DNA from 2 places in the Pseudoalteromonas sp. LC2018020214 genome. Region 1 is predicted to be linked to the other one. Evidence: predicted binding sites of a transcription regulator. Region 1 holds the regulator's gene; the other holds the start of a gene.
The links. The regulator NrdR, encoded in region 1, represses ribonucleotide reductase genes. The targets are predictions, from matches to a motif close to AAACACNANATNTNGTGTTT.
Positions count from the first base shown of each region.

Region 2: the regulator NrdR is predicted to act here: its motif matches at 11,128-11,147, upstream of nrdA (class 1a ribonucleoside-diphosphate reductase subunit alpha).

Region 1 covers NZ_CP066804.1:2,890,493-2,905,672, forward strand. The annotation lists gene ribH (6,7-dimethyl-8-ribityllumazine synthase) at 1-460, opposite strand, end outside; gene ribBA (bifunctional 3,4-dihydroxy-2-butanone-4-phosphate synthase/GTP cyclohydrolase II) at 561-1,673, opposite strand; gene JG479_RS12845 (riboflavin synthase) at 1,703-2,356, opposite strand; gene ribD (bifunctional diaminohydroxyphosphoribosylaminopyrimidine deaminase/5-amino-6-(5-phosphoribosylamino)uracil reductase RibD) at 2,373-3,506, opposite strand; gene nrdR (transcriptional regulator NrdR) at 3,673-4,122, opposite strand; gene glyA (serine hydroxymethyltransferase) at 4,490-5,746, opposite strand; gene thrC (threonine synthase) at 6,016-7,299, opposite strand; gene thrB (homoserine kinase) at 7,311-8,246, opposite strand; gene thrA (bifunctional aspartate kinase/homoserine dehydrogenase I) at 8,256-10,673, opposite strand; gene JG479_RS12880 (response regulator) at 10,902-11,270, opposite strand; gene JG479_RS12885 (sensor histidine kinase) at 11,626-13,395, shown strand; gene rdgC (recombination-associated protein RdgC) at 13,858-14,775, shown strand; gene JG479_RS12895 (YgjV family protein) at 15,131-15,180, opposite strand, start outside.
Region 2 covers NZ_CP066804.1:1,681,699-1,696,878, reverse strand. The annotation lists gene lapB (lipopolysaccharide assembly protein LapB) at 1-833, opposite strand, end outside; gene JG479_RS07465 (lipopolysaccharide assembly protein LapA domain-containing protein) at 836-1,117, opposite strand; gene ihfB (integration host factor subunit beta) at 1,139-1,426, opposite strand; gene rpsA (30S ribosomal protein S1) at 1,494-3,161, opposite strand; gene cmk ((d)CMP kinase) at 3,257-3,967, opposite strand; gene aroA (3-phosphoshikimate 1-carboxyvinyltransferase) at 4,074-5,351, opposite strand; gene serC (3-phosphoserine/phosphohydroxythreonine transaminase) at 5,351-6,433, opposite strand; gene gyrA (DNA topoisomerase (ATP-hydrolyzing) subunit A) at 6,592-9,291, opposite strand; gene ubiG (bifunctional 2-polyprenyl-6-hydroxyphenol methylase/3-demethylubiquinol 3-O-methyltransferase UbiG) at 9,468-10,178, shown strand; gene JG479_RS07425 (HAD family hydrolase) at 10,178-10,858, shown strand; gene nrdA (class 1a ribonucleoside-diphosphate reductase subunit alpha) at 11,267-13,549, shown strand; gene nrdB (class Ia ribonucleoside-diphosphate reductase subunit beta) at 13,615-14,745, shown strand; gene yfaE (class I ribonucleotide reductase maintenance protein YfaE) at 14,745-15,017, shown strand; gene JG479_RS07405 (DUF1287 domain-containing protein) at 15,053-15,180, opposite strand, start outside.

The DNA of each region.
Region 1 (15,180 bases):
TTTTATCTAACACATTAACCATTTCAAGCGCGCCTAAAGCAGCTTCGCCGCCTTTATTGCCCATTTTGGTGCCAGCACGCTCAATTGCTTGTTCAATGCTTTCTGTGGTTAATACGCCAAATGCAACCGGGATATCATACTCAAGTGATACTTGCGCAAGACCTTTGTTTGATTCGCCAGCAACTAGGTCAAAGTGTGGTGTACCACCTCTGATCACTACGCCTAATGCGATGATTGCATCATACTCTTTTTTTGCCGCAACGCGTTTAGCCGCTAAAGGTAATTCTACCGCGCCTGGCACATAAATAACGGTAATGTCGTCATCTGATACGCCACCTGTGCGTTTTAGCTCATCAATAGCACCTGCAAGGAGGCTGCTACCAATAAAGTCATTAAAACGAGAAATGACAATGGCAAATTTTTTGCCTGGAGCGTACTTATTACCTTCAATAATTTTCATTTGATAACCCTAAAAATAAGTTCAAGCGGTTGCGATTGCGCAAAAATTGCTGCGCATCATACCATAAAAATAAAATAATAGCCTAGTTTAAGCGTGATGCTTATTGTGGCTCAACGTAATCAACAACTTCTAAATGAAAGCCCGAAAGTGCATGGTACTTTTTAGGGCGACTCATTAATCGCATTTGTTTAATTCCAAGATCGGCAAGTATTTGCGAACCTACGCCAACAGTACGAGATGTACCTTTGAATTTACGTGGCGTAACGCTTTCGCCAGCATCAGCTGCTGCAAATGCTTTCACAGTTGCCTCTAACTCTTCAGTGCTTTCTTGCTTACCTAAAATAACTAAAGCACCTTCATTTTTAGCGATATAAGCCATTGCTTCTGAAAGGCCCCAGCTACGGTCAGCACTTCTGTCTGAAAGTAGAATATCGTTAAAGGTACTTTGCAAATGTACACGTACATTTGTCGGCTCTTGATCTTTTATATGGCCTTTGAGCAATACGTAATGTAATTGGCCGTCAATTGTGTCTTTGTAAGTAACTAAATCAAATTCACCATGAACAGTTGGTAACTTACATTTTGCTACTTGCTCAATTGTTGTTTCGTTTAAGTTGCGGTATTCGATTAAATCAGCAATGGTGCCAATTTTAATATCGTGCTTTTTCGCAAAAACTTCTAAATCAGGGCGACGTGCCATAGTGCCGTCAGCATTAAGTATTTCAACAATAACAGATGATGCTTCAAGTCCAGCTAAACGCGCTAAATCACAGCCAGCTTCAGTGTGTCCTGCGCGAGTTAATACGCCACCAGGTTGCGCCATAATAGGAAAAATATGTCCAGGCTGAACAATATCACTTGGGACTGCGCCTTTAGCTATAGCCGCTTGCACTGTACGCGCTCTATCTGCTGCTGAAATACCGGTTGTAACACCTTTTGATGCTTCTATCGACATTGTAAAGTTAGTCGAAAATGCTGCGCCATTGTTTTTAACCATTAACGGTAAATCAAGTTGCTCGCAACGCTCTTGCGTCATGGTTAAACAAATTAAACCACGGCCATGGGTAGCCATGAAATTAATCGCTTCTGCGCTAATATGCTCAGCAGCTATTATTAAATCGCCTTCATTTTCTCTATCTTCATCATCCATTAAAATAACCATTTTACCGGCTTTAATATCGTCGATGATTTCTTGCGCACTGTGTAAATTCATAAATTTGCTCGTGTAAGTTGTCAGTTTCGTTATTTAATAAAACCCGCTTTAGCGAGTAAGCTCATCGAAATATCAGAGCCCGTTGGTTGCTCTGCACCCTTTATAAGGCGCTCTAAATAACGTGCAATTTGATCGACTTCTAAATTAACTTGGGTACCTACTTTAAAATGAGCAATTGTGGTTTGCTCACTCGTGTGTGGGACAATTGTTAATTTGAATTTATTGCCCTCTACAGCATTTACTGTCAGGCTTATACCATCAATACATACCGAACCTTTGTACGGAATGTATTTCATTAAATTTTCGTCAGTTGTAAGCCAATATTCTGTTGCTCTGGCGTTTGCTGTAATACTTGTAATTGTTGCGATACCATCAACATGGCCAGACACTAAATGACCGCCTAAACGAGAAACAGGTTGCATGGCTTTTTCAAGATTCACCGTTTGTCCTAAAGCATAGTGAGCAAAACCGGTCAAACTAATCGTCTCATTAGATAAATCCGCACTAAAACCATCAATATGTTTATCAACTACAGTTAAACAAACACCATTAGTTGCAATGCTGTCACCTAACTTTACGTCTGTCATATCAAGATCAGCACTTTGGATACGAATGGCTAAGTCGCCTTGTTTTTTTTGTAATAAAGCAATTTTGCCTGTGGCTTCTATTATCCCAGTAAACATAGCACTACTCTTTTTATTAAGTGATTTTAATGAGTTTTGACGCGGTGATACGTAAATCGTCACCAATGCGCGCACATTCATTAAATGTTAAATCAACGGTGTTTTGCATACTCGTCAATTCAGGAAAATTAACTAAACTTTTTGCATCATGGCCCATTAGTTTAGGCGCTAAATAAAAAACAAACTCGTCAACTAAATTAAGCTCTGTCATTTTACCAGCAAGTGTTGCGCCAGCTTCAAGCCAAACATTATTAAACTGCAGTTGCCCAAGTTTTTCTAAAACGGCTTGTAAATCAACTTTACCGTTACTTTCACTGACTTCAATATGCTTTACAAAATGCGGCCATTGCAATGATTTATCAACCCTAGTCGTAAATATTATTACATCACTTTGGATTTCAAATAAAGCAAGGTCAGGTGTTAAACGGTTTTGAGAGTCAATTATAACACGCACGGGCTGGCGAAGCGGCAAATCAGTAGGCAGTGTGCAAGGCAGCTCACTTAGTCGCACATTAAGTTTAGCATCATCGACTAACACTGTATCGGCACCGGTTAAAATAGCGCAGCTTTTCGCTCGGTATAATTGTACGTCTTGTCGAGCAGCAGGACTTGTGATCCACTTACTTTGCCCATTTTTAAGCGCTGTTTTACCATCAATACTCGCTGCCATTTTGCAAATCACATAAGGTAAGCCTTGCTCCATACGCTTAAAAAAGCCAACGTTAAGTGCGCGAGCTTGTGATTCGAGTAACCCGTAAGCAACGTCAATACCCGCGTCGCTCAGTATTTTAAGGCCTTTGCCAGCAACTTGTGGATTTGTATCAACCATAGCAGCAATTACTTTTACCACACCGGCAGCTTTTAAGCCTTCGGCGCACGGTGGCGTACGGCCATAATGACTACACGGTTCAAGCGTTACATAAGCCGTTGCACCTTGTGCATTTTTTCCAGCGACAGCCAGTGCATTTACTTCTGCATGACCTTGACCAGCTAATTGATGGAACCCCTCACCAATTATTTGATTATTTTTAACTAAAACACAGCCAACATTAGGGTTAGGTGTGGTAGTAAACCGACCTTTTTTGGCAAGCTCTATGGCGCGTGCCATATACATTTCATCATGTTCAGTAAAAGTAATTTGGTTAAGCATTTATTATACCAATTGCGTTAAATAAGTGGTCCATTATAGCGCTAAGAAAATAGCGCAATAACAAGGCGAAAATTATGACATATAGTTGTTCTATATGAATAATTTTTAACGCAGTGAGTGCGCTATTTAATGCGATAGAATGATCATATTTTTAATAAAATTGGTATTACTCCCCTAAGCGGGCAATTTCTTCGCCAAATTCGCGTATATCTTCAAACGAGCGATAAACAGAGGCAAATCTTACGTACGCTACTTTATCGAGCTTCTTGAGGGCTTCCATAATGCATTCACCAACCAAATGGCTTGAAATTTCTCGCTCGCCTGTAGCACGCAACTGCGATTTTATTATATTCACTACTTCGTCTACTTGCTCTGTGCTCACTGGGCGTTTTTCGAGTGCGCGATTTAAGCCATTTAATAATTTATCTTCGTTAAATGGTTCGCGGCTGCCGTCTTGTTTAATAACACGAGGCATAACCAGTTCAGCGCCTTCAAATGTAGTAAAGCGCTCATGGCAGTCGTTGCACTCACGGCGCCTGCGAACTTGATGGCCTCCACCAACAAGGCGTGAGTCAATAACTTTAGTATCTTTTGCGGTACAAAATGGACAATGCATAGCTCGGTACTTCCGTTTTAAAACAAAAAAGGCCGCTATTTAGCGGCCTTTAATCTTAGCAAAAAAATAGGGTCTGTTGACCTTTCAGGATTAAATTTGTTCTATCTAGGGGTGATTTAATCGCGGCGCGAGGTTTGTAACCTAGTGGGCTAAGTAAAAACCGAGCAAAAAGAGTAAATCGCCCCTAGGACGAACCCGAGGGCAGTGCATGTTTGGCATTTATGCTGCGTTATCGCCTATTTGTGTGGAGTAGCCACACTACATAGACTCTGCCTTGCCTAAAAACCAAACATACTACTGCAAATTAAACCTCGAAAGATAAACAGGCCCCTAGCTTATGTGATCTAAATTACTGCTGCTTATGCAATTAAGCGTAAACAGGTAATTTTGCACAAATTGCTTTTACTTTTTCTTTAACTTGCGCCTGTACAGATTCATCAGTGATATTATCTAGTACGTCACAAATCCAGCCAGCAAGCTCTTTTGATTCTTCTTCTTTGAAACCACGACGAGTGATTGCAGGAGAACCAATACGCAAACCAGATGTTACAAACGGAGAACGTGGATCGTTTGGCACTGAGTTTTTGTTAACTGTGATGTTAGCGTTACCAAGGGCTGCATCTGCATCTTTACCAGTAATATCTTTATCGATTAAATCGAGTAGGAATAAGTGGTTTTCAGTTTTGTCAGATACAATTTTGTAGCCGCGCTCTTGCATTACAGCAACCATTGCTTTTGCGTTTTTAACAACTTGTGTTTGGTATACTTTAAATTCTGGTTGAAGCGCTTCTTTAAATGCCACTGCTTTTGCTGCAATAACATGACATAAAGGACCACCTTGGCCACCAGGGAAAACTGCGCTGTTAAGCTTTTTATAGATTGCTTCGTCGCCACATGCAGAGATAATTAAACCACCACGAGGACCAGCAAGTGTTTTATGTGTAGTTGTAGTTACAACATGTGCATGAGGAACTGGGCTTGGGTAAACGCCTGCCGCAATTAAACCTGCAACGTGAGCCATATCAACAAACAGGTAAGCACCTACTTTGTCAGCAATTTCACGGAATTTAGCCCAATCAACAATACCTGAGTACGCTGAGAAACCACCAATAATCATTTTTGGTTTATGCTCAAGTGCTAGTGCTTCAACCTGTGCGTAATCAATTTCGCCCGTTGTTTCATCTAGTCCGTATTGAATTGCATTGTAAAGCTTACCAGAGAAGCTTACGTGTGATCCGTGAGTTAAGTGACCACCATGAGCTAAGCTCATACCAAGTACAGTGTCGCCTGCTTCTAATAGCGCTAGAAAAACAGCAGCATTAGCTTGCGAACCAGCATGTGGTTGTACGTTTGCGTAGTCAGAACCAAATAACTCGTTAGCACGGTCAATTGCTAATTGCTCAACAACATCAACGTGCTCACAACCGCCATAATAACGTTTGCCAGGGTAACCTTCTGCGTATTTATTTGTAAGCTGTGAACCCTGCGCTTCTAGTACGCGTGGGCTACAGTAGTTTTCTGAAGCGATTAGTTCAATGTGCTCTTCTTGGCGAGCAGTTTCTTTGTTTATCGCGTCAAATAACTCTGGATCAAAATCCGAAATATTCATGCTACGTTCTAACATTGGGGTCTCCTAGGGCAACGTGTATGGTGTTTTTTAGAGGCTTTATTGTACGCTTTAAACGACTCTTTGCCTACGCTCTTAAGTTGAGGATATTTAAACAGGGATTGAAACTATTTCACAGACTTTTTAAGATGATATTTTCTTATAAAACCATAACGATTTTAAATGAATGCTATTTCCTACATTTAATTAGTAAATGCAACTCACTAGATTTAAAAGCCTAAAGTTATAAAAAAAGGCGGCTTAACCGCCTTTTTGAATTAATTAACTTAGCCAAGTTTAGCAAGTATTTCTGTACGTAATGCGTCGTAATCGGCCTTTATATCGCTTGCTAGGCATGGTTTTGCTAGTGCGTCGCTAAGTGGTTTTGGCATACCTAATTCAATATTTAAAATACCCTCTACGCTTTCTTTAAACTTAGCAGGGTGAGCTGTGGCTAAAAAGATACCCGCTGCACCAGGCGCTCGATTTTCAACAAGACCTTGGTACGCAATAGCAGTGTGAGGCTCTGCAACATAACCCGTTTGTTGAATTTTTTTCATCACCGATTGCGTGTCTTCCTCGTTTACGCTAGTTGAATAAAAGTTATCGTAGCTAAACCAGTTATTATCTAACATTGTTTGCACACGCGGCCAGTTGTTTGGCTTACTTACATCCATTGCATTTGAAAGCGACTCAAGTGTTGCGTTTGGCGTCCAGGTTTTATCAAGCATAAAGCGCGGCACAGTATCATTTTGGTTGGTTGTTGCACTTAATTTACCTACAGGTAAGCCAATAACCGCACCAATCATTGCAGCACATACATTACCAAAGTTGCCACTTGGCACTGATATATGCGCTGTTGCGCGTTTTTCTTTTGGTAGTTGTGCAATGGCCTCAAAGTAATAACAAACCTGAGCAACTAAACGGCTAATATTAATTGAATTAGCAGAATTAAGCCCAAGTGTTGATTTAACTTCTTCATCTAAAAAGGCATTTTTAACCAACTCTTGGCAATCATCAAAACTGCCATCAACTGCGTAACAATGAATATTGTTACCTAACGTAGTAAATAGCTTTTGCTGAGCAAGTGAAATTTTGCCTTTAGGATATAAGATGACAACATCGATATTCGGCTTGTTATAAAAAGCATGTGCAACGGCTGCACCAGTATCGCCCGATGTTGCGGTTAAAATAGTTACTTTTTCATCTTTATTAAATTGCGCTAAACACTCAGCCATAAAGCGACCACCAAAGTCTTTAAACGCAAGCGTAGGACCATGAAACAACTCTAAGCAGTATGTATTCTCTTCAACTTCCACCAGCTTAACTGGAAAGTTAAATGCATTTTCAACCATTTGTGCCACAGTGTCGCTTGGCAGCTCATCACCAATTAGGTGAGATAATATTTTGCCACTGCGTGTAACAAAGTCCATATCAAGTAAAGCATCAACATCGGACAGTGGGGCAAGGGATTCAGGGAAAAACACACCTTGATTACGACCCAAACCTGTTTTTACGGCTTCAACGAACGACACTTTTTGTGAGCTATCTTTTAAATTATGTAATTGCATGACTACCTATCCTATAAAACTGTTAATTGACGCGTGCCGTCGTTATCTAATTTACAAATGTGGCAAAAGCCTTGCTCGTTAATGTAATTTGCCTCTAACCACTGCGCGCATTGCTGTGCAGCTTCAAGTGTTTTACATACACTAAACAAGGTGGGTCCTGCGCCCGAAATACTCACTATTTCAGCACCCAGCGCTGGTAAGTTTGCTTTGGCTTCACTAAAACCTTCAATAAGCGGTGCGCGGTAAGGTTCTGCTATTTCATCTTTCATTATGCTTAGCGCATCGTCAAAACGATTCGTTAACAGTAAGCTACTAAATGCCGACAAACGCTGTGCAAACTCAACACTTGCGTGCATGCTCAACTCTTTTGGTAAAACCGAGCGCGCTTTTGCAGTGTTGAGTGAAAAACCAGGGAACGCAGCAACGTAGTACCAATTTTCATCAACAGGCAGTGCAATCGATTTATCAGGGATTAAATCACCTGTTAATTGCAAACCACCTAAATAGCATGGCGTGATGTTGTCGTAATGACGACCACCGCTCACTACAGCTTCAAAGTCAGCCATAAGCTCAATAAGCTCAACCTGACTTAAGTTAGTTTGTGCAAACTTATCAAGGGCAGCAAAGGTAGCCACGACCGAGCATGCACTAGAACCAAGTCCAGATCCAATTGGTAAATTCTTTTTAAGCTCGAGCTTTACGCTTGGCATATCAGGCGCAACATGCGCTCTAAAATGTACTAAACACTGGTACGCTAAGTTTTCATTCGCATCACTTGGTAACTTGTGAGCGTAGTCGCCAGTACAAATAAATTCGTCACTTGGTGCTGCACTTACAACAGCTACATCGCCCAATAAACTACCATCAATTGGCGCAAGCGCTGCGCCAAGAGCATCAAAACCTACTGCAAAATTACCAATAGACGCCGGAGCATATACTTCAATCATAACGAGCTCCTAGCGCGATAGCGTTTTTAAAATATCAGCAAATACACCCGCTGCTGTTACTTCAGAGCCGGCACCATAACCACGAATTACAAACGGACGTGGCTGGTAGTATTGGCTTAAAATAGCAAGCGCGTTTTCGCCATCGCGAATTACATTAAGCGCATGTTTTTCATCAACAGCCTCAATACCTACTTTACAGTGACCTTCTTTAATTGTACCTACATAACGAAGTACCTTTCCTTCGCTCGCAGCACTTTGAATGCGGTCATTAAAATCAGCATCTAGGCTTGGTAGTTTTGCCATAAACTCATCAACGCTATCACCTTGTGCAAAACCTTGTGGTAATACTGACTCAACTTCGATATCGCTTAGCTCCAACTTCATACCGGCTTCGCGAGCAATGATCAGTAACTTACGTGCTACATCGGTACCCGATAAATCATCACGAGGATCTGGCTCAGTAAAACCGCTTTCTTTGGCTTTAATAGTTGCCTCAGAAAGTGATAAACCATCTTGAAGTGCGCCAAACATATACGAAAGTGAGCCTGATAAAATACCGCTAAACTCTAGTAACTCATCACCGGCACCAAATAATGACTGCAAGTTATCGATTACTGGTAAACCTGCACCAACGTTAGTTTCGTATAAAAATTTACGATTATTCTTTTGCGTAGCAGCTATTAAATCTTGGTAATACGTGTATGAGCTTGTTGTCGCTTTTTTATTAGCTGCAACCACATGAAAACCTGCATTTAAAAAGTCTACATACTGCGCGGCAAGTGCATCTGAAGATGTACAATCTACTAATACCGGATTCACTAAGTGGTTTTGCTTAACAAATTGCTCTACTAATTTTAAATCAAATGCTTGCTCAGATGAGGCCAATTTTTGCTGCCAATCACTAAAAGCGATGCCTTCGTTATCAAGGTGTAATTGACGAGAGTTAGCAACACCATACAAGTTAAGTTTAATATTACGCTTTTCAAGCCAAGCTTGCTGACGTTCAAGCTGATTAATAAGCTCTTGCCCTACTAAGCCACAACCTAGTAAAAACACATCAATTGACGGCACATGCGTGAAAAAGTTTTCATGGCATATTTTTACAGCGTCATTACATAACTCACCATCAATTACCGCAGAAATAGCACTTTCTGTAGAATCCTGTGCAATTGCCACAATATTTACTTGCGCTTGTGCAAGCGATGCAAAAAACTTAGCCGCTAAGCCACGGTGTGCGCGCATGTTGTCGCCCACTAAAGTAACAATGGCTAAATTACGTTGTACTTGTACAGGCTCAATAAGCCCTGCTTGTAATTCAAGCTCAAATGCAGTTTGTAGCGCATCTAGTGCAAGTGCTAGGTCTGTTTCGTGCACACAAAAACTAATACTAAATTCACATGATGATTGCGTGATCAATACAATTGATACGTTATCGTGAGCAAGCGCGTTAAATACCTTAGACGCCATGCCTACTTTACCTTTCATGCCTGGGCCTGAAACAGTTAACATTGCAAGGTCTTGTAAGCTAGAAAGCGCTTTTACGGGCTCATCAGATGAATAATCGTTACCAATTAATGAGCCTTGTGCGTCTGGGTTATGCGTATTTTTAATTTCACATGGCACGCCTGCTTTAGCACACGGTAAAATTGTTTTTGGGTGAAGTACTTTTGCACCAAAGTAAGAAAGCTCCATCGCTTCTTTATAAGATAAAAAATCGACTTTAGTGGCTTTTTTAATATAACGAGGATCAGCGCTATATACGCCATCAACGTCAGTCCAAATTTGGCAAATCTCAGCTTCTAAACATGCCGCAGCAATAGCTGCTGAGTAATCTGAACCATTACGGCCAAGCGTTGTAAGCTCACCTTTATCATTACTCGCCGTAAAACCAGGCATAATATAAATAGTTGCAGGGTTTTCTTTAAGCACAGCTTGAAAGCGAGCTTTACTTGCCACTAAATCAGCTTCTGCATCAATGTAGCCACCAGTTGAAGCAATACAGCTTGTTGCTTCTAAGTACCTTGCATCTTGTGAGCTCAATAAAGCCTGCATTAAAGAAACGCTAACGCGCTCTCCAAAGCTAATTACAAATGCGCGAACTTGATCAGGGCAACACTGTATAAGCGACACGCCATCTAATTTATTTTTAAGCTCGCCTAGGTCTGGCCAGCTTGTAACTACTACGCCGCTTTTTTCAACGTCAGCTTTTAAGCCTTCACAACGACTCGCTAATGCTTGCCATTGCTGCGAAAAATCTAAGCCTTGCTCTGCAGCACTTGCAAGTGCAACTAGCGAATCGGTCATTCCACCTGGAGCAGAAAGCACCAATAACATTTCATCTTTTAATTGTGCTTTAACTAACTGAGCTACCTGTTGTAAGCATGCATAATCGGCAAGTGAAGACCCACCAAATTTTAAAACTCGCATTGTTTATGTTCCTCATCCCATAAAACGAAAAAAGGCCTGTGTTCTAAGTGAACACAGGCCTTTAAATTTGTTGCACCGACCTATGCCACTATCCAGTAAGAATGATGGTTGTAATAATAATGGTCAGTACGCGATTAATTGTTTTCATATGTTAAGACTGCCTTAACAAAGGCTATGCTGTCAACCCTAAATTAAAAGATAAAACAGCCTTTTTTAACATGAAAAAACCTAATGAATGCCAAATTTATGCAATATTTCATTCAAGCTTGATTTGTTAATAGGTTTATCAATAAAATCAATTGCGCCAAGTTGGGCGACTCGTTGCTTCATTTTTTCCTGTATATCAGCAGAAATAACCAACACAAAGCACTCTATTTTTTCTGTTTTTATAGTTTCAAGTACTTGTATACCATCAACCTCTGGCATGGTGAGGTCTAGGCACAGTAAATCAAAGTTTTGTGCTCTTAAAAGATCGAGGGCGTTTGCTCCATTTATAGCTTGTTGTATATCTGCGTCTATACACTCATTTAAACACCGCACGACTTGTTTACGAGCAACAGCAGAATCATCACAGACTAATATAGAAAATTTCATCATGTTTACTACTACACAACCATCAAAGTTATTAAAAGACCATCTTTCTTTGCACTCAGGACACTTTAACACGCATCTAAATACTTAGCGCATTAATAATTCAATGCAATGATAAATATAGAATTAACTCATTTAAATATGATTAACGAAACTAAATTCTAATCAAACTTACAAAACTTAACGTCTAACAAATTTACTAATTCATAGCTGAGTTTAATTACATTAATACTACATACCAACTTAATTAGATTTATCTTATTAAATTTTAACTTTTTTATTTATTTTTAGAGGTTTATTGACTAACTTTTAAATTACAATAGTAACGTTACAAAAATAACAAAGGATGAACAAGTCACTCATGTTACAAAAAAGCCTTTCTAAGAAGCTACTGACAAGCGTTTTATCCGTTTATTTTTTGCTTACCTTCGTAGTGACTTGCGGACAGGTGCTTGCTGAATATCTCAATACTAAAGACTATATACGTGATGAATTAAGTACATTACAAAAAACCTTTAGTCGTAGCTTAACACGTGCAATTTGGGAGCTTAATACCAAGCAAACAATTACAACAGCAGAAGGTTTACTCGCCATTCCCATGATTGAAGGGATTATTGTTCGAGATGACAGCGGCGAAATTATTTCACAGTTAGGGCGCTCGCTCGACATACATAAGCTATATAACCAACAGTTAGTACAAGAAGAAGCTATTTTAGAAGACGCGAAATCCGGTCTGTTTGGTTACACCTTTCCACTTATTTTTGAATTTTCTGGCCGTGCTACCCAAGTGGGCGACGTTACCTTGTTCTCTAGCCGAGAAGTTGTTTTCAGCCGAATTATGGTATCAATCTACTTTTTGATTGGTAATGCGATGATTAAAACCACCTTTTTAATCATTTTATTTTTAATGGCATTTAGAAAGCTTCTTACAGATCCCTTAGCTGAGCTTACTGAGCAACTAGAAAACCTAGAATTAGATGAGCTAGAAGGACAGCACATAGAAATAGAAACAGAGGAGCATAACGAACTAAAAGTAATGGAGCAGTCGTTTAACAAACTAATAGATAAAGTGGTTCAGTACAGAAAAGAGCTTGAGCACACCCAAAAAGAACTCATTATTAGTAACGAAAAGCTCGATCATCACAACATACAACTAGAGCAAGACGTAGCCCGTAAAACATCAAACTTAAGCCAAGCAATGATGGAATTACAACAGCAAAAATACGAACTTGAAAAGCAAAAAATTGTGCTCACTGAAGAAATAGATTTACGCCGCAGCACAGAGCAAGAGCTAATTACAAAACAAACTGAATCTCAGCGTTATATAGAAGAGTTAAGCCTTGCACAGGAACGTTTATTGGGCACAGAGAAGATGGCCGCACTAGGCGGACTTGTGGCGGGTATTACACATGATATAAACACCCCTATTGGTATAGGTGTAACGGCAATATCGTTTTTGCAAGAACGCTTGAATAAACTCGAAATTGCTTACAGTGAAAAAACACTTTCACCAAAAGCACTAGAAGAATTTATTAACGAAGCAAAACAAAGTACAAGCTTGTTAACCACTAACTTAGATAGAGCCTCAGAGCTTATTGCTAGCTTTAAGCAAATAGCGGTCGATCAGGCCAGTGAAGCTGTAAGAACTATTAACTTTAAAGATTACACTAACGAAGTAATACGCTCACTGCATCCAAAACTAAAAAAGACATCCCATACAATAAAATTAGAATGCCCTGATGATTTAGTTTTAAATTTACCGGCAGGCGCCATCAGCCAAATTTTTACTAACTTAATTATGAATTCACTCATTCATGGCTTTGAAGGTAAAAGCAACGGTGTGATGGATATCAAAATAAGCGCAGATGACACTAACTTAACGATTGATTACAAAGATGACGGTAACGGAGTTACCAGTGAGCAATTGAAAAAATTGTTTGACCCATTCTTTACGACTAAACGCGATGAGGGCGGAAGCGGATTAGGTACCCATATAATGTTTAATTTAGTTAAACAAACTCTTAGTGGATCTATTGATGCAACGAGTGAACCAGGCAAAGGTCTGCGTTACTATATTCAATTTCCAAAGAACATGGCTAAGCCAATGCCTATTTTTGATAAATATGAATAAAAAAAGTATATGCATTAAATTATTAGGGCGTGTTGATCTTTGGTGGTTGAATTTTCAGCAACATGTTTGGTTTTTAGGCAAGGCAGAGCCTATGTAGTGTGGTTATTCCCCATAAATATTTGATAACGCAGCATAAATACCAAACATGCGCTGCCCTTTGAGCTCGATCTAGGGACGATTAACTCTTTGTTGCCTACATGGATGTAGGTAAGGGGCGTGAGCAGGACGCGGAAGCTTTGCTCGGTTTTTACTTATTCTTACATGGATGTAAGCCTGTAGGGTAACGCAGGAGCAGTTACCGAGCCCACTAGGTTACAAACCTCGCGCTGCGATTTAATCTTCCTTGGATTGAACAAATTTCAATCCATAAAGTTCAACACGCCCTAGTAACAAATCAGTCATTTCGAGATGCTGTTTTTATTGCTATGATTGGACAAATTTTTCAAATGGATCAATTCCCCTATGTGGTTTAGTAACCTTATTTGTTACCGCTTTAAGCAAGACGTTTCATACACCCAAGAAGATTTTGATAAAGCATTAGAGCAAGATTTATTTCGCCCATGTACTGGTCAAGAGCTTGCAACATTTGGTTGGACGAAAGCGTTTGGAAAGCATGGCGAAACACTATCGCATTTTTCTCAAAAAAGTATTTTAGTTTGCGCAAAACGTGAAGAAAAAGTACTCCCAGCTTCTGTTATAAACGAACTAGTTGCTGAGAAAATTGATCAGATAGAAGCCGAAGAAAACCGCCCTGTTAAAAAGAAAGAAAAAGACGAATTAAAAGAAAACATTCTTCATACTCTTCTACCCCAGGCATTTAAAAAGTCGAGCTTACAATTTGCCTTTATTGACCAAGAAAATGGCTGGGTGGTTGTAAATAGTGGCAGCTTTAATAAAGCTGAAGAGCTACTGGCACTACTTCGTAAATCGTTAGGAACGCTCCCAGTTGTACCTGCGTTTGCTAACTACGACCTAGATGTATTCTTAACTGATTGGTTAACTAACTTTAGTACACCAGAAGGCTTTGCTATTGGCTCTGACGCTGAGCTTGAAGAAGCTGACGACAGCGGTGCACAAGTAAAACTAAAAGGCCATGATCTGGCATGTGATGAGGTTAAATCGCACTTAGAAAGTGGTAAACGCGTAACTAAACTGGCACTTGATTGGCAAGAACGCCTCAAGTTTATGCTGCAAAACGATGGCTCTATCAAGCGTTTAAGCTACTCTGAAACTCTAAAAGAAGAGAACGCAGATATTCCTAAAGAAGATATGGCTTTAAAACTTGATGCTGACTTTATTTTAGCTTCTGAGGAAATAAAGCAATTACTTGAAGAACTAACTGCTGGCTTAGGTGACGTTGAAGATTTAGAAAAAGCGTAAATACCACAACCTACATAAATATTTAAGCGCTTTGAAGCATTAAATAGATTCATATATAAGTAGGTTGGTTTAACAGATAAAAAATCCGATAGCAGTTTACTGCTATCGGATTTTTTAATGGAATTTTTAGAAGCGCTTATTTATATATTTGTTATCCGCGAACAGAATTTAGCTAACGTTCGGCGTATTAAAACCTAAGGTAATCATCTCTCAAGTAAGAGATTACAGCAAGGTTCAAAGGAACGTTATGTAGAGTGATATGAGATTATCTGTATTCACTTCAAGCTGGACTGCACAAAAACTGAAATTTTGATTTTAATTGAAATCATTAACTTATTTGTGCAGATAACTTATTTTAGCTTTTAGCGTCTTCAACTTTAGGTTGGCGATATATTTTTATAATGT
Region 2 (15,180 bases), 1.2 Mb from region 1:
TTTATTTTAATTAACACTCCGCCCTTCTCTAACAAGTCACTGACTAACTCGTGAAATTGATGCGTCAAATTCAATTGTTTATAACTGTGTGCAAGCTCATCAATAAATAACGGAGCAAACAAGGTAAATTGAGAGACAAGTTCACGCCAGTAATAAATAGCTTTAACGTAATCTTCTTTTGCGTAAGCAACTAACCCTAACTCGTAAAGCGGACGCACGGCTTTATAATTTAAGCTAATCGCTTTTCTCATTAGTTGGGGTGTATTGTCACTTAAAGCTGACTCACAATAAAAATTAGCAATTGCTTTAAATTGCTGTTCTTTTGAAAATAGTTCGCTATGGGCTTCAAACATGTTGATGCCTTTTTCCCACTCACGGGTTTGCGAATATAAAGTGATAATAGGGTCCAGCGCTTCTACATGTCCTGCTTTAACTAACCAAACTAAGTGCTCTTCCGCACTATCTAGTAGTCCAGCCATTATATAATCTTCGGCTAGTTCTAAACGGCTAGTTGCAGCTTGTTGTTCATTTAAGCTTGGGTGTTTTAATAGAAGTTCATGAATTTTTATTGCGCGGTCTAATTCACCTCTACGGCGAAACATGGTGGCAAGTGTAGAATAGTGTTCAACCGAGTCGGCTGAAACTTCAAGTAAGTTGATTAAATGCTCTAAGCCTTGATCTTCTTCTCTATCGAGTAGAAATTTTAAGCCTTTACTATATTCAGAAGTGATCTGACGATTAAGTTGATGAGCTTGGTTTTTAGCACTGTTTTTACCCATAATCCAACCGTAACCAGCGGCAACAGGTAATAGTAAAAACAAAAGCTCAATCATAATTAGGTGTCTTTATTCGCGGCAAGCTTTTTTTTATCTTTTTCAGGCGCTAATTGCTTTTTTAAGCGGTAGTTTTGCCACTTTAATTGCGAAAACAATTTAAAGCTAATAAAACAACCAATCAAAACACCTAATAAAAAGCAGATACTTATTATTACAGCTAAAGGTAGTGTATTACTGGCTATAATGTAATTTACTTGTACTAACTGTGGGTTTTGTGACCCTAATACAAATGCACTTATAAGGCATAGTGCAACCAGAATAATTTTTAATACCTTGAACAAGTAACTACTCCACTAAGTTAACTAGGCAATGCTTTCATTCACGCGGTCGCGTAATTCTTTGCCTGGTTTAAAATGAGGTACATGCTTTCCTTCAAGCTCAACTGTATCGCCAGTCTTAGGATTACGACCTGTGCGAGGAGCGCGGAAATGCAAAGAGAAACTACCAAAACCTCTGATCTCAATACGATCTGAAGTAGATAATGAGCCGGCCATTTGTTCAAGAATTTCTTTTACAGCATTCTCAACATCTTTCACTGGAACGTGTGCGTGTTGTTCCGCAAGTATTTCTATCAATTCTGACTTAGTCATAGCGTTTCCTTAAAAAGAGATATAGGAAGGGCAAAAAATGCCCTTCCAACTAAAAACTAATTATATATTAGTCTTTTTGTGCATTTGCGAAAGCAGCTGCCATTGCGTTTTCAAACACTGGCTCTTCTTTCTTAAGCTTCTCTAGTACTTCTTTCTCTTCTGCTTCGAAAAGAGCTTTTACAGATAAGCTTAAAGTGCGGTTCTTACGATCAACACCAACGTATTTAACTTCAATCTCGTCGCCTACAGAAACAACAGTAGTTGCATCTTCAACGCGCTCTTGAGCGATATCAGCTACACGGATGTAACCTTCAACGCCTTCGATAAGTTCAACAGTTGCGCCTTTCGCATCAACTTCAGTCACTTTACCTTTAACAATAGCACCTTTTTTGTTTGCATCAAGGTAGTTATTGAATGGGTCAGCTTCGATTTGCTTAACACCTAGAGAGATACGTTCACGCTCTGGGTCAACTTGCAATACGATAGCAGTGATTTCGTCGCCTTTCTTGAATTCACGTACAGCTTCTTCGCCAGGTGTATTCCAAGAAATGTCTGAAAGGTGTACAAGACCGTCAATACCACCGTCAAGACCGATAAAGATACCGAAGTCAGTGATTGATTTGATCTTACCAGTAACTTGATCGCCTTTGTTTTGTAGACGAGCAAATTCCTGCCAAGGATTAGCAATACATTGCTTAAGACCAAGAGAAATACGACGACGTTCTTCGTCAATTTCTAAAACCATAACTTCAACAGTGTCGCCAAGGCTTACAACTTTTGAAGGATGGATGTTCTTGTTAGTCCAATCCATTTCAGAAACGTGTACTAAACCTTCAACGCCTTCTTCGATTTCCACGAAACAGCCGTAATCTGTAAGGTTAGTAACACGACCAGAAAGTTTAGAACCTTCTGGGTAACGACCAGCGATAGCTGCCCATGGATCTTCACCAAGCTGTTTAAGGCCTAGAGAAACACGAGTTTTATCTTTGTCGAATTTTAGAACTTTAACTGCGATTTCGTCGCCAACATTAACGATTTCTGAAGGGTGCTTAACACGCTTCCAAGCCATATCAGTAATGTGTAGTAGACCATCAACACCACCAAGGTCAACGAATGCACCGTAGTCAGTAAGGTTCTTAACGATACCTTTAACTTCTTGGCCTTCAACAAGGTTAGCAAGAAGCTCTTCACGTTCTTGTGAGTTTTCAGATTCGATAACTGCACGACGTGAAACAACAACGTTGTTACGTTTTTGGTCAAGCTTGATTACTTTAAATTCAAGTTCTTTGCCTTCAAGGTGAGTTGTGTCACGTACTGGACGAACATCAACAAGTGAACCAGGTAGGAAAGCACGGATTGAATCAACTTCAACTGTGAAACCGCCTTTAACTTTACCGTTGATAACACCAGTAACAGTCTCTTGCTCTTCACATGCTTTCTCAAGACGGATCCATGCTTCGTGACGCTTAGCTTTCTCACGAGAAAGGATAGTTTCACCGAAACCGTCTTCAATTGCATCTAGTGCAACATCTACTTCGTCGCCTACAGCAACTTCTAGTTCACCAGCAGCATTTTTGAACTGCTCTGCAGGGATAGCACTTTCTGATTTAAGACCAGCATCTACAAGTACAATGTTATTCTCGATAGAGATTACTGTACCTTTAACGATAGAGCCTTGCTCTGCTTCAAAACCCTTTAAGCTTTCTTCAAATAACTGCGCAAAATTTTCTGACATACGAATATACGTCTCATATATTAATACCAATAAGCAACCATGCTGCATGGGGTTGTTAAAATAGCACTGGCATCCTGCTGGCGCATAAAATGTGTTTAGCTTCGTTTAGGAAGCTTACCTTCAGAGATAGCAATATCCAATAAAGTTATTACCTTATCAAACACTTGCTGTGCATTAAGATCGCTAGTATCGATCTCAATAGCATCCTCTGCAGGTACAAGCGGAGCAACGGCACGATTCATATCGCGCTCGTCACGAGCTTGAATGTCCTGTAATAGACCACTTAGTGTAACATCAAGGCCGCGCGTATTCAACTCAACAAAGCGTCTACGAGCACGCTCTTGTGCACTTGCTGTTAAATATATTTTTAACGGCGCATCTTGAAAAACCACAGTGCCCATATCACGGCCATCGGCAATTAAGCCATTTTCAGTGCGAAATGCACGCTGGCGACGTAATAACGCTTCACGAACGCGAGGTAATGCTGCAACTTTTGAAGCCGCAGCGCCTACTTCTTCATTACGAATAGTAGTGGTGACATCTTCGCCTTCTAAAATAACTTTTCCTGCATTAGTTTGGCTATCTACCAAAAACTGCACATCTAAATTTGCAGCAAGCGGGACAAGCCCTTCTTCATTGTCTAATGCAATTTGGTGATGAAGTGCAGCTAAAGATAAAACACGATAAATCGCACCGCTATCTAATACATCCCACCCTAACTTGTCGGCTAACAAGCGACAAACAGTTCCTTTACCTGAACCACTTGGGCCATCAACGGTGATCACGGGCATTAATAACGCCTGCATTTAAAACCTCCTGCAATGCACACCTAAATAAACCGCGACATTATACGTCAGTTATTAAAATATATCTGCTATTAGTGTGTAACTTTTGTAATTACTTCTAATTAGCTTATTCACTGACTGACGCTAAAACATTGAAAAATGTAGGAAATGTTTTATAGGTACACTTTGGATCATTAATTGTTATTGGCTTTCCACCAACGGCAACCATTGCAAAACACATGGCTATACGGTGATCGTCGTAAGTATCAACAGCAACATCATTAAATGTTTCAGGTGGGGTGATCTCTATAAAATCTTCACCTTCTACAACCTGTGCGCCTACTTTACGAAGCTCAGTTGCCATTGCATATAAACGGTCTGTCTCTTTTACTCGCCAGTTATAAATGTTACGAATGGCTGTTGGGCCTTTGGCAAAAAGAGCAACAGTTGCAAGAGTCATGGCTGCATCAGGAATTGCATTGGCGTCAATATCCACGCCTTTTAATTCGCCTTTGCGAACAACTAAACGTTCATCATACCAATCAATTTTTGCGCCTACTTGCTCCATTACTTTGGCAAAGCCTATATCACCTTGAACCGATTTAGCGCCAACGCCCTTAATTTCAATCTCACCGCCTGCAATTGCAGCCGCAGCAACAAAGTAAGAAGCAGAAGATGCATCGCCTTCAACCATTATGCGATCTAATGATTGATATTGTTGACCACCTTTAACTTTAAAAGTTGCATAATCACTGTGCTCAACATTAACCCCAAAACGTGCCATTACATCAAGTGTAATATCAATATAAGGTTTAGAGACTAAAGTACCTTTAATAGTTATTGTTGTATCACCGTTAAATAATGGCGCTGCCATTAATAGAGCGGTTAAAAATTGACTTGAAATACTGCCGTCAATTTCAACTTCACCGCCTTTTATTTGGCCACCCACAATTTTAAGTGGTGGGTAGTCTTTGTGCTTTGTATAAGTAACATCACCACCCAATGCTTGCAGCGCGTCAACCAAGTGCCCTATTGGGCGCTCTTCCATACGTGGCTCGCCTATTAGCTCGTACTCACCAGCAACGGCAGCAAGTACTGCCGTTAAAGGTCTATAAGCAGTACCCGCATTACCTAAAAACAATGGCTCAGTCGGTGTATTAAACACACCACTAACACCCTCTACGGTGGCTACAGTGCGTTCATCATTTAAAGTTACATTTACACCTAATAACTTTAAGGCGCCCAGCATATGGCGTATATCGTCACTATCAAGTAAGTTTTCTACAACGGTAGTACCGCTTGCAAGTGCTGCTAATAATAAAATTCTGTTCGATAGACTCTTTGAACCTGGTAGGGTTACTGTGCCATTTACTCTAGAAATAGGTTCTAAACGAAGCTGCTCCATTAGCTGTGCTCCTTTGCAAAAGCAGCCATAAAGTCTACAAGTGCTTGAACACCTTCAATAGGCATTGCGTTATAAATACTTGCGCGCATACCGCCCACAATTCTGTGGCCTTCAAGAGCAAGTAACCCTGCATCTTTAGACTGAGCAACAAACTTATCATTTAAGCTTTCATCATTAAGCCAAAACGGAACATTCATACGTGAACGGCAATGTTTAGCTACTTTATTGGTATAAAAGCTCGATTCATCAATAAAGTCATAAAGTAGCTGCGCTTTAGCAATATTTTGAACTTCCATCGCTTTTACGCCACCATTACTTTCAAGCCATTGAAATACTTCAGCAGCTAAATACCAAGCAAATGTAGGAGGCGTGTTAAACATGCTGCCTTGTTTTGCTTCTAATGCGTAATCTAAAATGCCTGGCTTAGGTAAGCCTTCACGCTCAAGTAATGTTTTACGAACAATAACGATTGATATGCCCGACGGGCCGATATTTTTTTGCGCACCAGCGTAAATTAAATCAAATTTATTAACGTCTATCTCGCGTGATAAAATAGTTGACGACATATCAGCAACGATCGGTGCAGTTGGGTGGCTTGGTACATCAAAAATTTCTAAGCCGTCAACCGTTTCGTTAGGGCAATAGTGAATGTAAGATGCATCTTCTGGTAACACCCAATCAGCAACCTGTTTAATAGAAAACTCGCCATTGTCATCATTACGCACATCAATAGAGGTTGCTTGAGTAAACTTGTTGGCCTCGTCTGTTGCACTTTTTGACCACACGCCGTTTTCGCAATAAACCGCAACTTTGCCTTCTTGGTGTAAATTTAATGGCACAGCACTAAACTGACCACGACCACCGCCATGCATAAACAGCACTTCAAATTCATCACTGATATTCATTAGACGACGAAGGCTGGCTTCACATTTAGCTGTAAGGGCTAAAAACTCTTTGCTACGATGGCTTATTTCCATCACAGACACACCTAAATCTTGCCAATCTAGAAACTCTTTTTGTGCTTTTTTCATAACCGCTTGCGGAAGCATAGCTGGCCCCGCACAAAAATTATATTTACTCATTACCTTTGCCTCATTCCAGTAATTTAACTACTAAGCATGAACGCTCAATACCCACCCACTAAACCTTTGAATTTTAGTGAGTGAATATAACTTCACACCCTATTAATTTTTTTCAACAACATTAAAAAAAGCGGCCAAGGCCGCTTTTTCAATATCAATTATTCTGAAGGAGGATTATCATCCGCTACTTCATCAATAACCGTATCTACAGTTTCAACGTCTTCAATATCAATCAAGTCACTTTCTGTAACTTCAATCTCTTCTATACGTTGTAAACCAACTACTTGCTCTTCGTCAATAGTTCTGATCAAAATAACACCTTGGGTGTTACGTCCAACCGTAGAAACTTCATTAACGCGAGTACGTACTAAGGTACCACGATTTGAAATAATCATAATTTCGTCGTTATCATCAACTTGTACAGCACCAACAACAGCACCGTTACGCTCACTCACCTTGATAGATACAACACCCTGTGTTGCACGGCTCTTAGATGGGTAATCTTCTAGTTGTGTACGCTTACCGTAACCATTTTCAGTTACCGTTAAAATAGCACCGTCAGTTTTTGGTACAATTAACGATACTACGCGTTGATCATCGGCCATTTTAATACCACGAACACCTGTAGCAGTACGACCCATTGGGCGAACACCTTTGAAACGAATCTCAGGGTTACCTTCTTCGTCTAATACTGGGTTACCGTTTTCATCAACAACTGTTGTTTCTTCAGCTTCTTTAAAGCGTACAACTTTACCTGCATCAGTGAACAACATAATTTCGTTGCTACCATCGGTAATATCAACCCCAATCAGGCTATCGCCATCATTTAAGTTAACAGCAATAATACCGCTTGCACGTTGACGACTGTAAGCCGTTAATGGTGTTTTCTTAACTGTACCAAATGCTGTTGCCATAAAGATGTATTTATCTTCTGCGTACTCGCGTACTGGCAATATAGCAGTAATACGTTCATCAGCTTCAAGTGGTAACAAGTTAACAATTGGCTTACCGCGCGCTGCACGACTCGCTAGTGGTAACTGATACACTTTAAGCCAATATAAACGACCGGCCGTAGAGAAACACAATATAGTATCGTGTGTATTTGCAACTAATAGACGCTCGATGAAATCTTCATCTTTCATCTTCGTTGCTGACTTACCTTTACCACCACGACGCTGTGCTTCGTAATCAGACAATGCCTGATACTTCACATAACCTTCGTGAGAAAGCGTTACTACTACGTTTTCTTCAGTAATTAAGTCTTCAAGGCTGATATCGTGAGCAGCTGCATTAATTTCAGTGCGACGCTCATCACCATATTGCTCTTTAATTTCAACTAGCTCGTCACGTATAACTTCCATTAAACGCTCAGGAGTTGCCAAAATATAAAGTAGTTCAGCAATTAGTTCTAATAACGCTTGGTATTCGGTCAGGATTTTTTCGTGTTCAAGGCCTGTTAGCTTATGTAAACGCAAATCAAGAATTGCTTGAGCTTGTTGCTCAGAGATATAATATTGACCATCGCGAATACCAAGTTCGCTTGCTAACCAATCTGGACGAGCAACATTGTCTTCACCTGCTTTTTCAAGCATACCTTGTACATTACCTAATTCCCACGGACGCGCTGTTAAAGCAATTTTAGCTTCAGCAGGTGTAGGGGATTTACGAATAAGTTCAATAATTGGGTCAATGTTTGCAAGCGCAATCGCTAAGCCTTCAAGCGTGTGTGCACGGTCACGGGCTTTACGTAAATCAAATACTGTACGACGAGTTACTACTTCACGACGGTGAATAATAAACTCTTCTAACATTTCTTTTAAATTGAAACATTTAGGTTGGTTATTAATTAGCGCAACCATATTCATACCAAACACAGTTTGTAACTGAGTTTGTGAATACAAGTTGTTTAAAATAACTTCGCCTACGTCACCACGTTTAATTTCAATAACGATACGCATACCGTCTTTATCTGATTCATCACGTAGCGCACTAATACCTTCAATTTTCTTATCTTTAACCAGCTCAGCAATTTTTTCAATTAAACGAGCTTTATTAACTTGATAAGGAATTTCGTGAACGATGATTGTTTCACGGCCTGTTTTTTCATCGGTTTCGATGTCGGCGCGTGCACGCATGTACACTTTACCACGGCCAGTTAAGTAGGCTTGTTCAATACCCTTCTTACCGTTGATAATTGCAGCCGTTGGGAAATCAGGACCAGGGATATAATCCATTAACTCTAAAATAGTTAAATCTGGATTTTGAATAAGTGCCAAACAACCATTTACAACTTCAGTTAAGTTATGTGGTGGTATATTTGTAGCCATACCTACTGCAATACCTGATGAACCATTCACTAATAAATTAGGAACTTTCGTTGGTAAAACATCAGGGATGAACTCAGTGCCATCGTAGTTAGGAACGAAATCAACCGTTTCTTTTTCAAGATCGGCTAATAACTCATGCGACATTTTAGCCATACGTACTTCTGTATAACGCATTGCCGCTGCTGAATCACCATCAACCGAACCGAAGTTACCTTGGCCATCTACTAGCATATAACGCAGTGAGAATGGCTGAGCCATACGAACTATCGTGTCATAAACTGCACTGTCGCCGTGTGGGTGGTATTTACCGATTACGTCACCGACCACACGGGCCGATTTTTTGTAAGGCTTGTTCCAGTCATTACTAAGCTCGTTCATTGCAAACAAAACGCGGCGATGAACAGGTTTTAAGCCGTCACGTACGTCTGGTAATGCACGTCCTACAATTACGCTCATTGCGTAATCTAAGTAGGAGTTTTTTAACTCGTCTTCAATATTGACTGGCAGAATTTCATTGGCGAGATCAGTCATTTGATATCACATTCCTTCAGTATCAGCTCTCAACAACCCGGTATTGGGTATTAAGAGTATTGTTATTATTTCTAACAGCCATGCTATCACAATTAATTTTAATTTACAGGCGCAAAACTTTGCGATTTATCAATTTAGCCCTATATAATGGCCTCAGATTGACGAGGAAGTATTTTATGACCGAACATCAAAATGTAGATCACGCAGAAATAGCAAAATTTGAAGCCATCGCCGAGCGTTGGTGGGACCTAGACGGAGAATTCAAACCTCTTCACGAAATTAACCCGTTACGTTTAGACTTTATAGCAAACAAAACGCAAGGCTTATTCGATAAAGAAACACTCGATGTTGGCTGTGGTGGCGGTATTTTAAGCCAAAGCATGGCGCGCATGGGCGCAAAAGTAACTGGCATCGACATGGGGCAAGAGCCTTTAACTGTTGCTAAGTTGCACAGTTTAGAAACTGGCGTAAATGTAGATTACATAAAAGTGCCAGCAGAAGAGTTTGCATCGCAACACCCAGAGCGCTTTGATGTAATAACCTGTATGGAAATGCTTGAGCACGTTCCCGACCCAGCATCTATCATTCATGCCGTAGCTGCACTTGCCAAACCAGGCGCAGACGTGTTTTTTTCAACCCTAAACAAAACACCTAAGGCATATTTATACGCCATTGTTGGCGCTGAAAAGCTTTTAAAAATGGTCCCTGAAGGTACACACGACCATAAAAAGTTTATAAAACCTGCGCAGCTTATTGCATGGGCAGAGCAAGCGGGTTTAAAAGTTCGTGCAAGTACAGGCCTTTCTTATAATCCACTATCAAAGCAATATACGCTCAATAGTGACGTTAGCGTAAATTACATACTGTACTTTGAGAAGTTAGCTTAATGGCTAACTCTCAAGCCCCCCTCTCCCTTATTGAGTACGATGCATTTTTATTTGATCTAGACGGCACTCTACTCGACACCGCTGATGATTTAGGTGCGGCTTTAAATGCAGTTCTCATTAATAATAAAATAGAGCCTGTTAGTAGTGATGTATACCGCCCTGCGGCATCTAACGGCGCAGGCGCATTATTAGAGACTGGTTTTAAAGAGTTATGGGACACACAACCTCAAAGCGAACTTATTAAGCAATTAGTTGACGAATACGCTGCAAACATAGCAAATCACACGCATTGCTTCAGCGGTGTTGAATCGTTGCTTATTGCCCTTGATCAGAAAAAGATCAAATGGGGGATCATGACTAACAAACCGGGGTTTTTAACTGATCCTTTAGTGGCAGCAATTCCCGCATTGAAAAATGCTAGTGTAGTAATAAGTGGCGACACCTTAGCTGAAGCTAAGCCATCCCCTTTACCGCTGCTATACTGTGCAAAGCTTATGGGAGTGCAACCAAAACGCTGTTTGTACATTGGTGATGCACAGCGAGACATACAAGCAGGCAAAGCCGCAGGTATGCGCACAGCAACGGCACTTTGGGGCTACATACCAAGTATTGATGAAGCCAACAGCTGGAATGCTGATTTTAACTGGCAAAGCCCAATTGATGGTTTTAACCATATATAGTGCCATGTTAATTAATAAACACTATATATTGTGATTGTGTTAGTTTTTACGCAAAGCTTGCTGATAAAAAAAGCAGTCAAAATTTATTTTTAAAATGCGTAAATTTAGCAGATCATTAGTTGATTTTTGCATATTTCAACTTAAATGATTGTTCGAAGGTGAGTGTCTACTAACACAAATACGTTATCCCGAAGTTATCCACAAATAGGGGCAATTATGTCCCTTGCAAAACAACTCAGACCACACTATCTTGTGATCTCTAAATTGAACAACACCAGATATTGTGGCCAAATGTTATTCAATTAAATTCGCAAATATGGCGAAACTTATAATAAATGAGTATATACCTTGCCCCGGCGAGGTATAAAGCATTGGTCAAAATACATAATTCCCAAGGAATACAGGCAAATGAACCAACAGTTATCTGTAAGCAAACGTGACGGGCGTAAAGAGCCTCTTGATCTGGATAAGATCCATCGCGTTATTGAGTGGGCCGCCGAAGGTTTAAACAACGTTTCGGTTTCGCAAGTTGAATTAAAGTCGCACATTCAGTTTTACGACGGTATTCGTACTAAAGACATTCACGAAACCATCATTAAAGCAGCAGCGGATCAGATTTCAAAAGAATCGCCTGATTACCAATACTTAGCTGCACGTTTAGCTGTATTCCATTTACGTAAAAAAGCGTACGGTCAATTTGAGCCACCACGTTTATTTGACCACGTAACAAAAATGGTTGGCGATAAACGCTACGATGCTCATTTACTAGTAGATTACACAGAGCAAGAGTTAGATGAGCTTGATGCATACCTTGATCATTCTCGCGATCTTAACTTTAGCTACGCTGCTGTAAAGCAACTTGAAGGTAAGTATCTCGTTCAAAACCGTGTATCGGGTGAAATATACGAAAGTGCACAGTTTTTATATATTTTAGTTGCGGCAAGCTTATTTTCAGATTACCCACGTGAAACACGTACTGATTACATTAAACGTTTTTACGATGCAGTATCTTTATTTAAAATATCTCTACCAACGCCAATTATGTCGGGTGTACGTACGCCTACTCGCCAGTTTAGCTCGTGTGTATTGATTGAATGTGGCGACAGCCTTGATTCAATCAATGCAACGTCGTCAGCTATTGTTAAATACGTTTCACAACGTGCGGGAATTGGTATTAATGCAGGTAGAATACGTGCGCTAGGTAGCCATATTCGTAACGGCGAAGCGTATCACACAGGTTGTATCCCTTTTTATAAGCACTTTCAAACAGCGGTTAAAAGTTGTTCACAAGGTGGTGTACGTGGCGGCGCAGCAACATTATTCTACCCGCTTTGGCATTTAGAAGTAGAGAACCTACTTGTACTTAAAAATAACCGTGGTGTAGATGACAACCGCGTTCGTCACCTAGATTACGGCGTACAGTTTAATAAATTAATGTACTCTCGTTTAATTAAAGATGATTACATTACATTATTTAGCCCATCAGATGTACCTGGCCTTTATGATGCATTTTTTGAAGACCAAGCTGAGTTTGACGCACTTTACGTTAAATATGAACAAGACGAATCTATTCGTAAAAAACGCATTAAAGCCATTGAGCTTTTCTCTATGTTTGCGCAAGAGCGTGCAAGTACTGGTCGTATTTATTTACAAAATGTGGATCACTGTAATACACACAGCCCATTTATTTCTAAAGTTGCGCCAATTCGCCAATCTAACTTATGTTTAGAAATTGCATTGCCAACTAAGCCACTTAATAACGTGAATGACGAAGAAGGCGAAATTGCCCTTTGTACACTTTCTGCGTTTAACCTAGGTGCAATAGAGTCACTTGATGAGCTTGAAGAGCTAGCTGAACTTGCAGTACGCGCACTTGATAACTTACTTGATTTCCAAGACTACCCTGTACCGGCTGCTAAAAATGCAACTATGGGTCGTCGTACACTAGGAATAGGCGTAATTAACTACGCATACTACCTAGCTAAAAACGGTAAGCGTTATTCTGATGGCAGTGCTAATGCATTAACACATAAAACCTTTGAAGCTATTCAATATTACTTAATGAAAGCATCAAACGAGCTTGCTAAAGAGCGTGGCGCATGTCCTAAGTTTAACGAGACAACGTATTCACAAGGTATTATGCCAACAGATACGTATAAACGTGATTTAGATAAAATTTGTGATGAGCCACTTCATCTTGATTGGGATACACTACGTGCAAGTATTAAAGAGCACGGTATGCGTAACTCAACACTAAGTGCGTTAATGCCATCAGAAACATCGTCGCAAATCTCTAACGCAACTAACGGTATTGAGCCACCACGTGGGCATATTAGCGTTAAAGCAAGTAAAGACGGTATTTTAAAACAAGTTGTTCCTGAGTATGAGCGTTTAAAAGATCAGTACGAGCTACTATGGGACATTCCATCAAACGATGGTTATTTACAGCTTGTTGGCATAATGCAAAAATTTGTTGACCAAACAATTTCTGCAAATACAAATTATGATCCAAACAAGTTCGAAGGCGGTAAAGTACCTATGCAAGTCTTGTTAAAAGACTTACTAAGCGCGTACAAACTAGGTGTTAAAACCTTGTATTACCACAATACTCGCGATGGCGCCTCAGATTCACAAGAAGATGCTCCAGAAGTGGAAGATGACGATTGTGAAGGCGGCGCGTGTAAAATTTAACTGCTGATTTTTATTTTAAGCGGGCATTTAGCCCGCTTTTTCTGATAGTTTTTTGAGTGATAAACATGTCTTATACTACTTTTAGCCGAAACCATAATAACCAAATGCAAGAGCCAATGTTTTTTGGCCAAACTGTAAACGTATCTCGTTACGACCAACAAAAATACCCAATTTTTGAAAAGTTAATTGAAAAGCAACTGTCTTTCTTTTGGCGTCCTGAGGAAGTAGATGTAAGTAAAGACCGTTTAGACTTTCAAGCATTACCAGATCACGAAAAGCATATATTTTTAAGCAACTTAAAATACCAAACACTGCTTGATAGTGTACAAGGTCGTTCGCCAAACGTGGCTCTACTTCCAATTGTATCGCTACCAGAGCTTGAAACATGGATAGAAACGTGGGCGTTCAGTGAAACAATTCACAGCCGCTCATACACGCATATTATCCGTAACGTAACACAAGCACCTGAGCTTATTTTTGATGACATTGTTAGCAACGATAAAATTAGCGAACGTGCTGATGCCGTAACTAAATACTACGATGACTTAATTAACTCTGTATCGCTTTACAACTTATACGGTGAAGGCAAACACGAGATTAACGGTAAAACAGTTATCATTAATTTATTTGAGCTTAAAAAGAAACTTTACCTGGCTATGATGTCGGTAAATATTCTTGAAGCGATTCGCTTTTACGTAAGCTTTGCATGTTCGTTTGCATTTGCTGAGCGCGAGCTAATGGAAGGTAACGCTAAAATCATCAAGCTAATTGCACGCGATGAAGCACTTCACCTTTCTGGTACTCAGCATATTTTAAACATCATGCAAGACGGTAAGGACGACCCAGAAATGGCGATTGTTGCTGCCCAGTGCCGCGACGAAGCAATTAAAATGTTTGTTGATGCTGCAGAGCAAGAAAAAGAGTGGGCCGAATACTTATTTAAAGATGGTTCGATGATTGGCTTAAATAAACATATTTTATGTCAGTACGTTGAATACATTACCAATGCACGTATGACTGCGATTGGTTTGCCAGCACAGTTTGAAAACAACAGTAACCCTATCCCGTGGATAAACTCGTGGTTAGTGTCTGATAACGTGCAAGTAGCACCACAAGAAGCAGAAATAAGCTCATACCTTGTTGGTCAAATTGACTCTCAAGTTGATGCATCAGAATTTGGTGATTTTGATTTATAATGAGTGACAAGTCTACTGCAAGCATAACGCTTGCAGAAAACAGCCAGTGTATAGAATTTATCGCTGGCTGCCCTTCTCTTCTACACTGCTTAGAATCCATGAAAATAGACGTCGCATTCCAATGCCGTGAAGGTTATTGCGGCGCTTGTAGAGCAACTTTAGTGTCAGGCAGTGTTGAGTATAACGAAGAGCCACTTGCGTTTGTACGCGAAGGCGAAATACTGTTGTGCTGCTGTAAACCCAATGGCAATGTAAGTATTGATCTGAAATAAAAATCAATACTTACATCTATCGTTTATTAAACTTATCAATAGTGTGGAACGAACCGGTAATGTCCGGTAATTTTATAATCAAAAAGCATATCGCTTTTGTGCGGACCACGCCCTATATTATGCACAATAAGTGGGTTACCCGTATCTTGAGATAACTCATTAA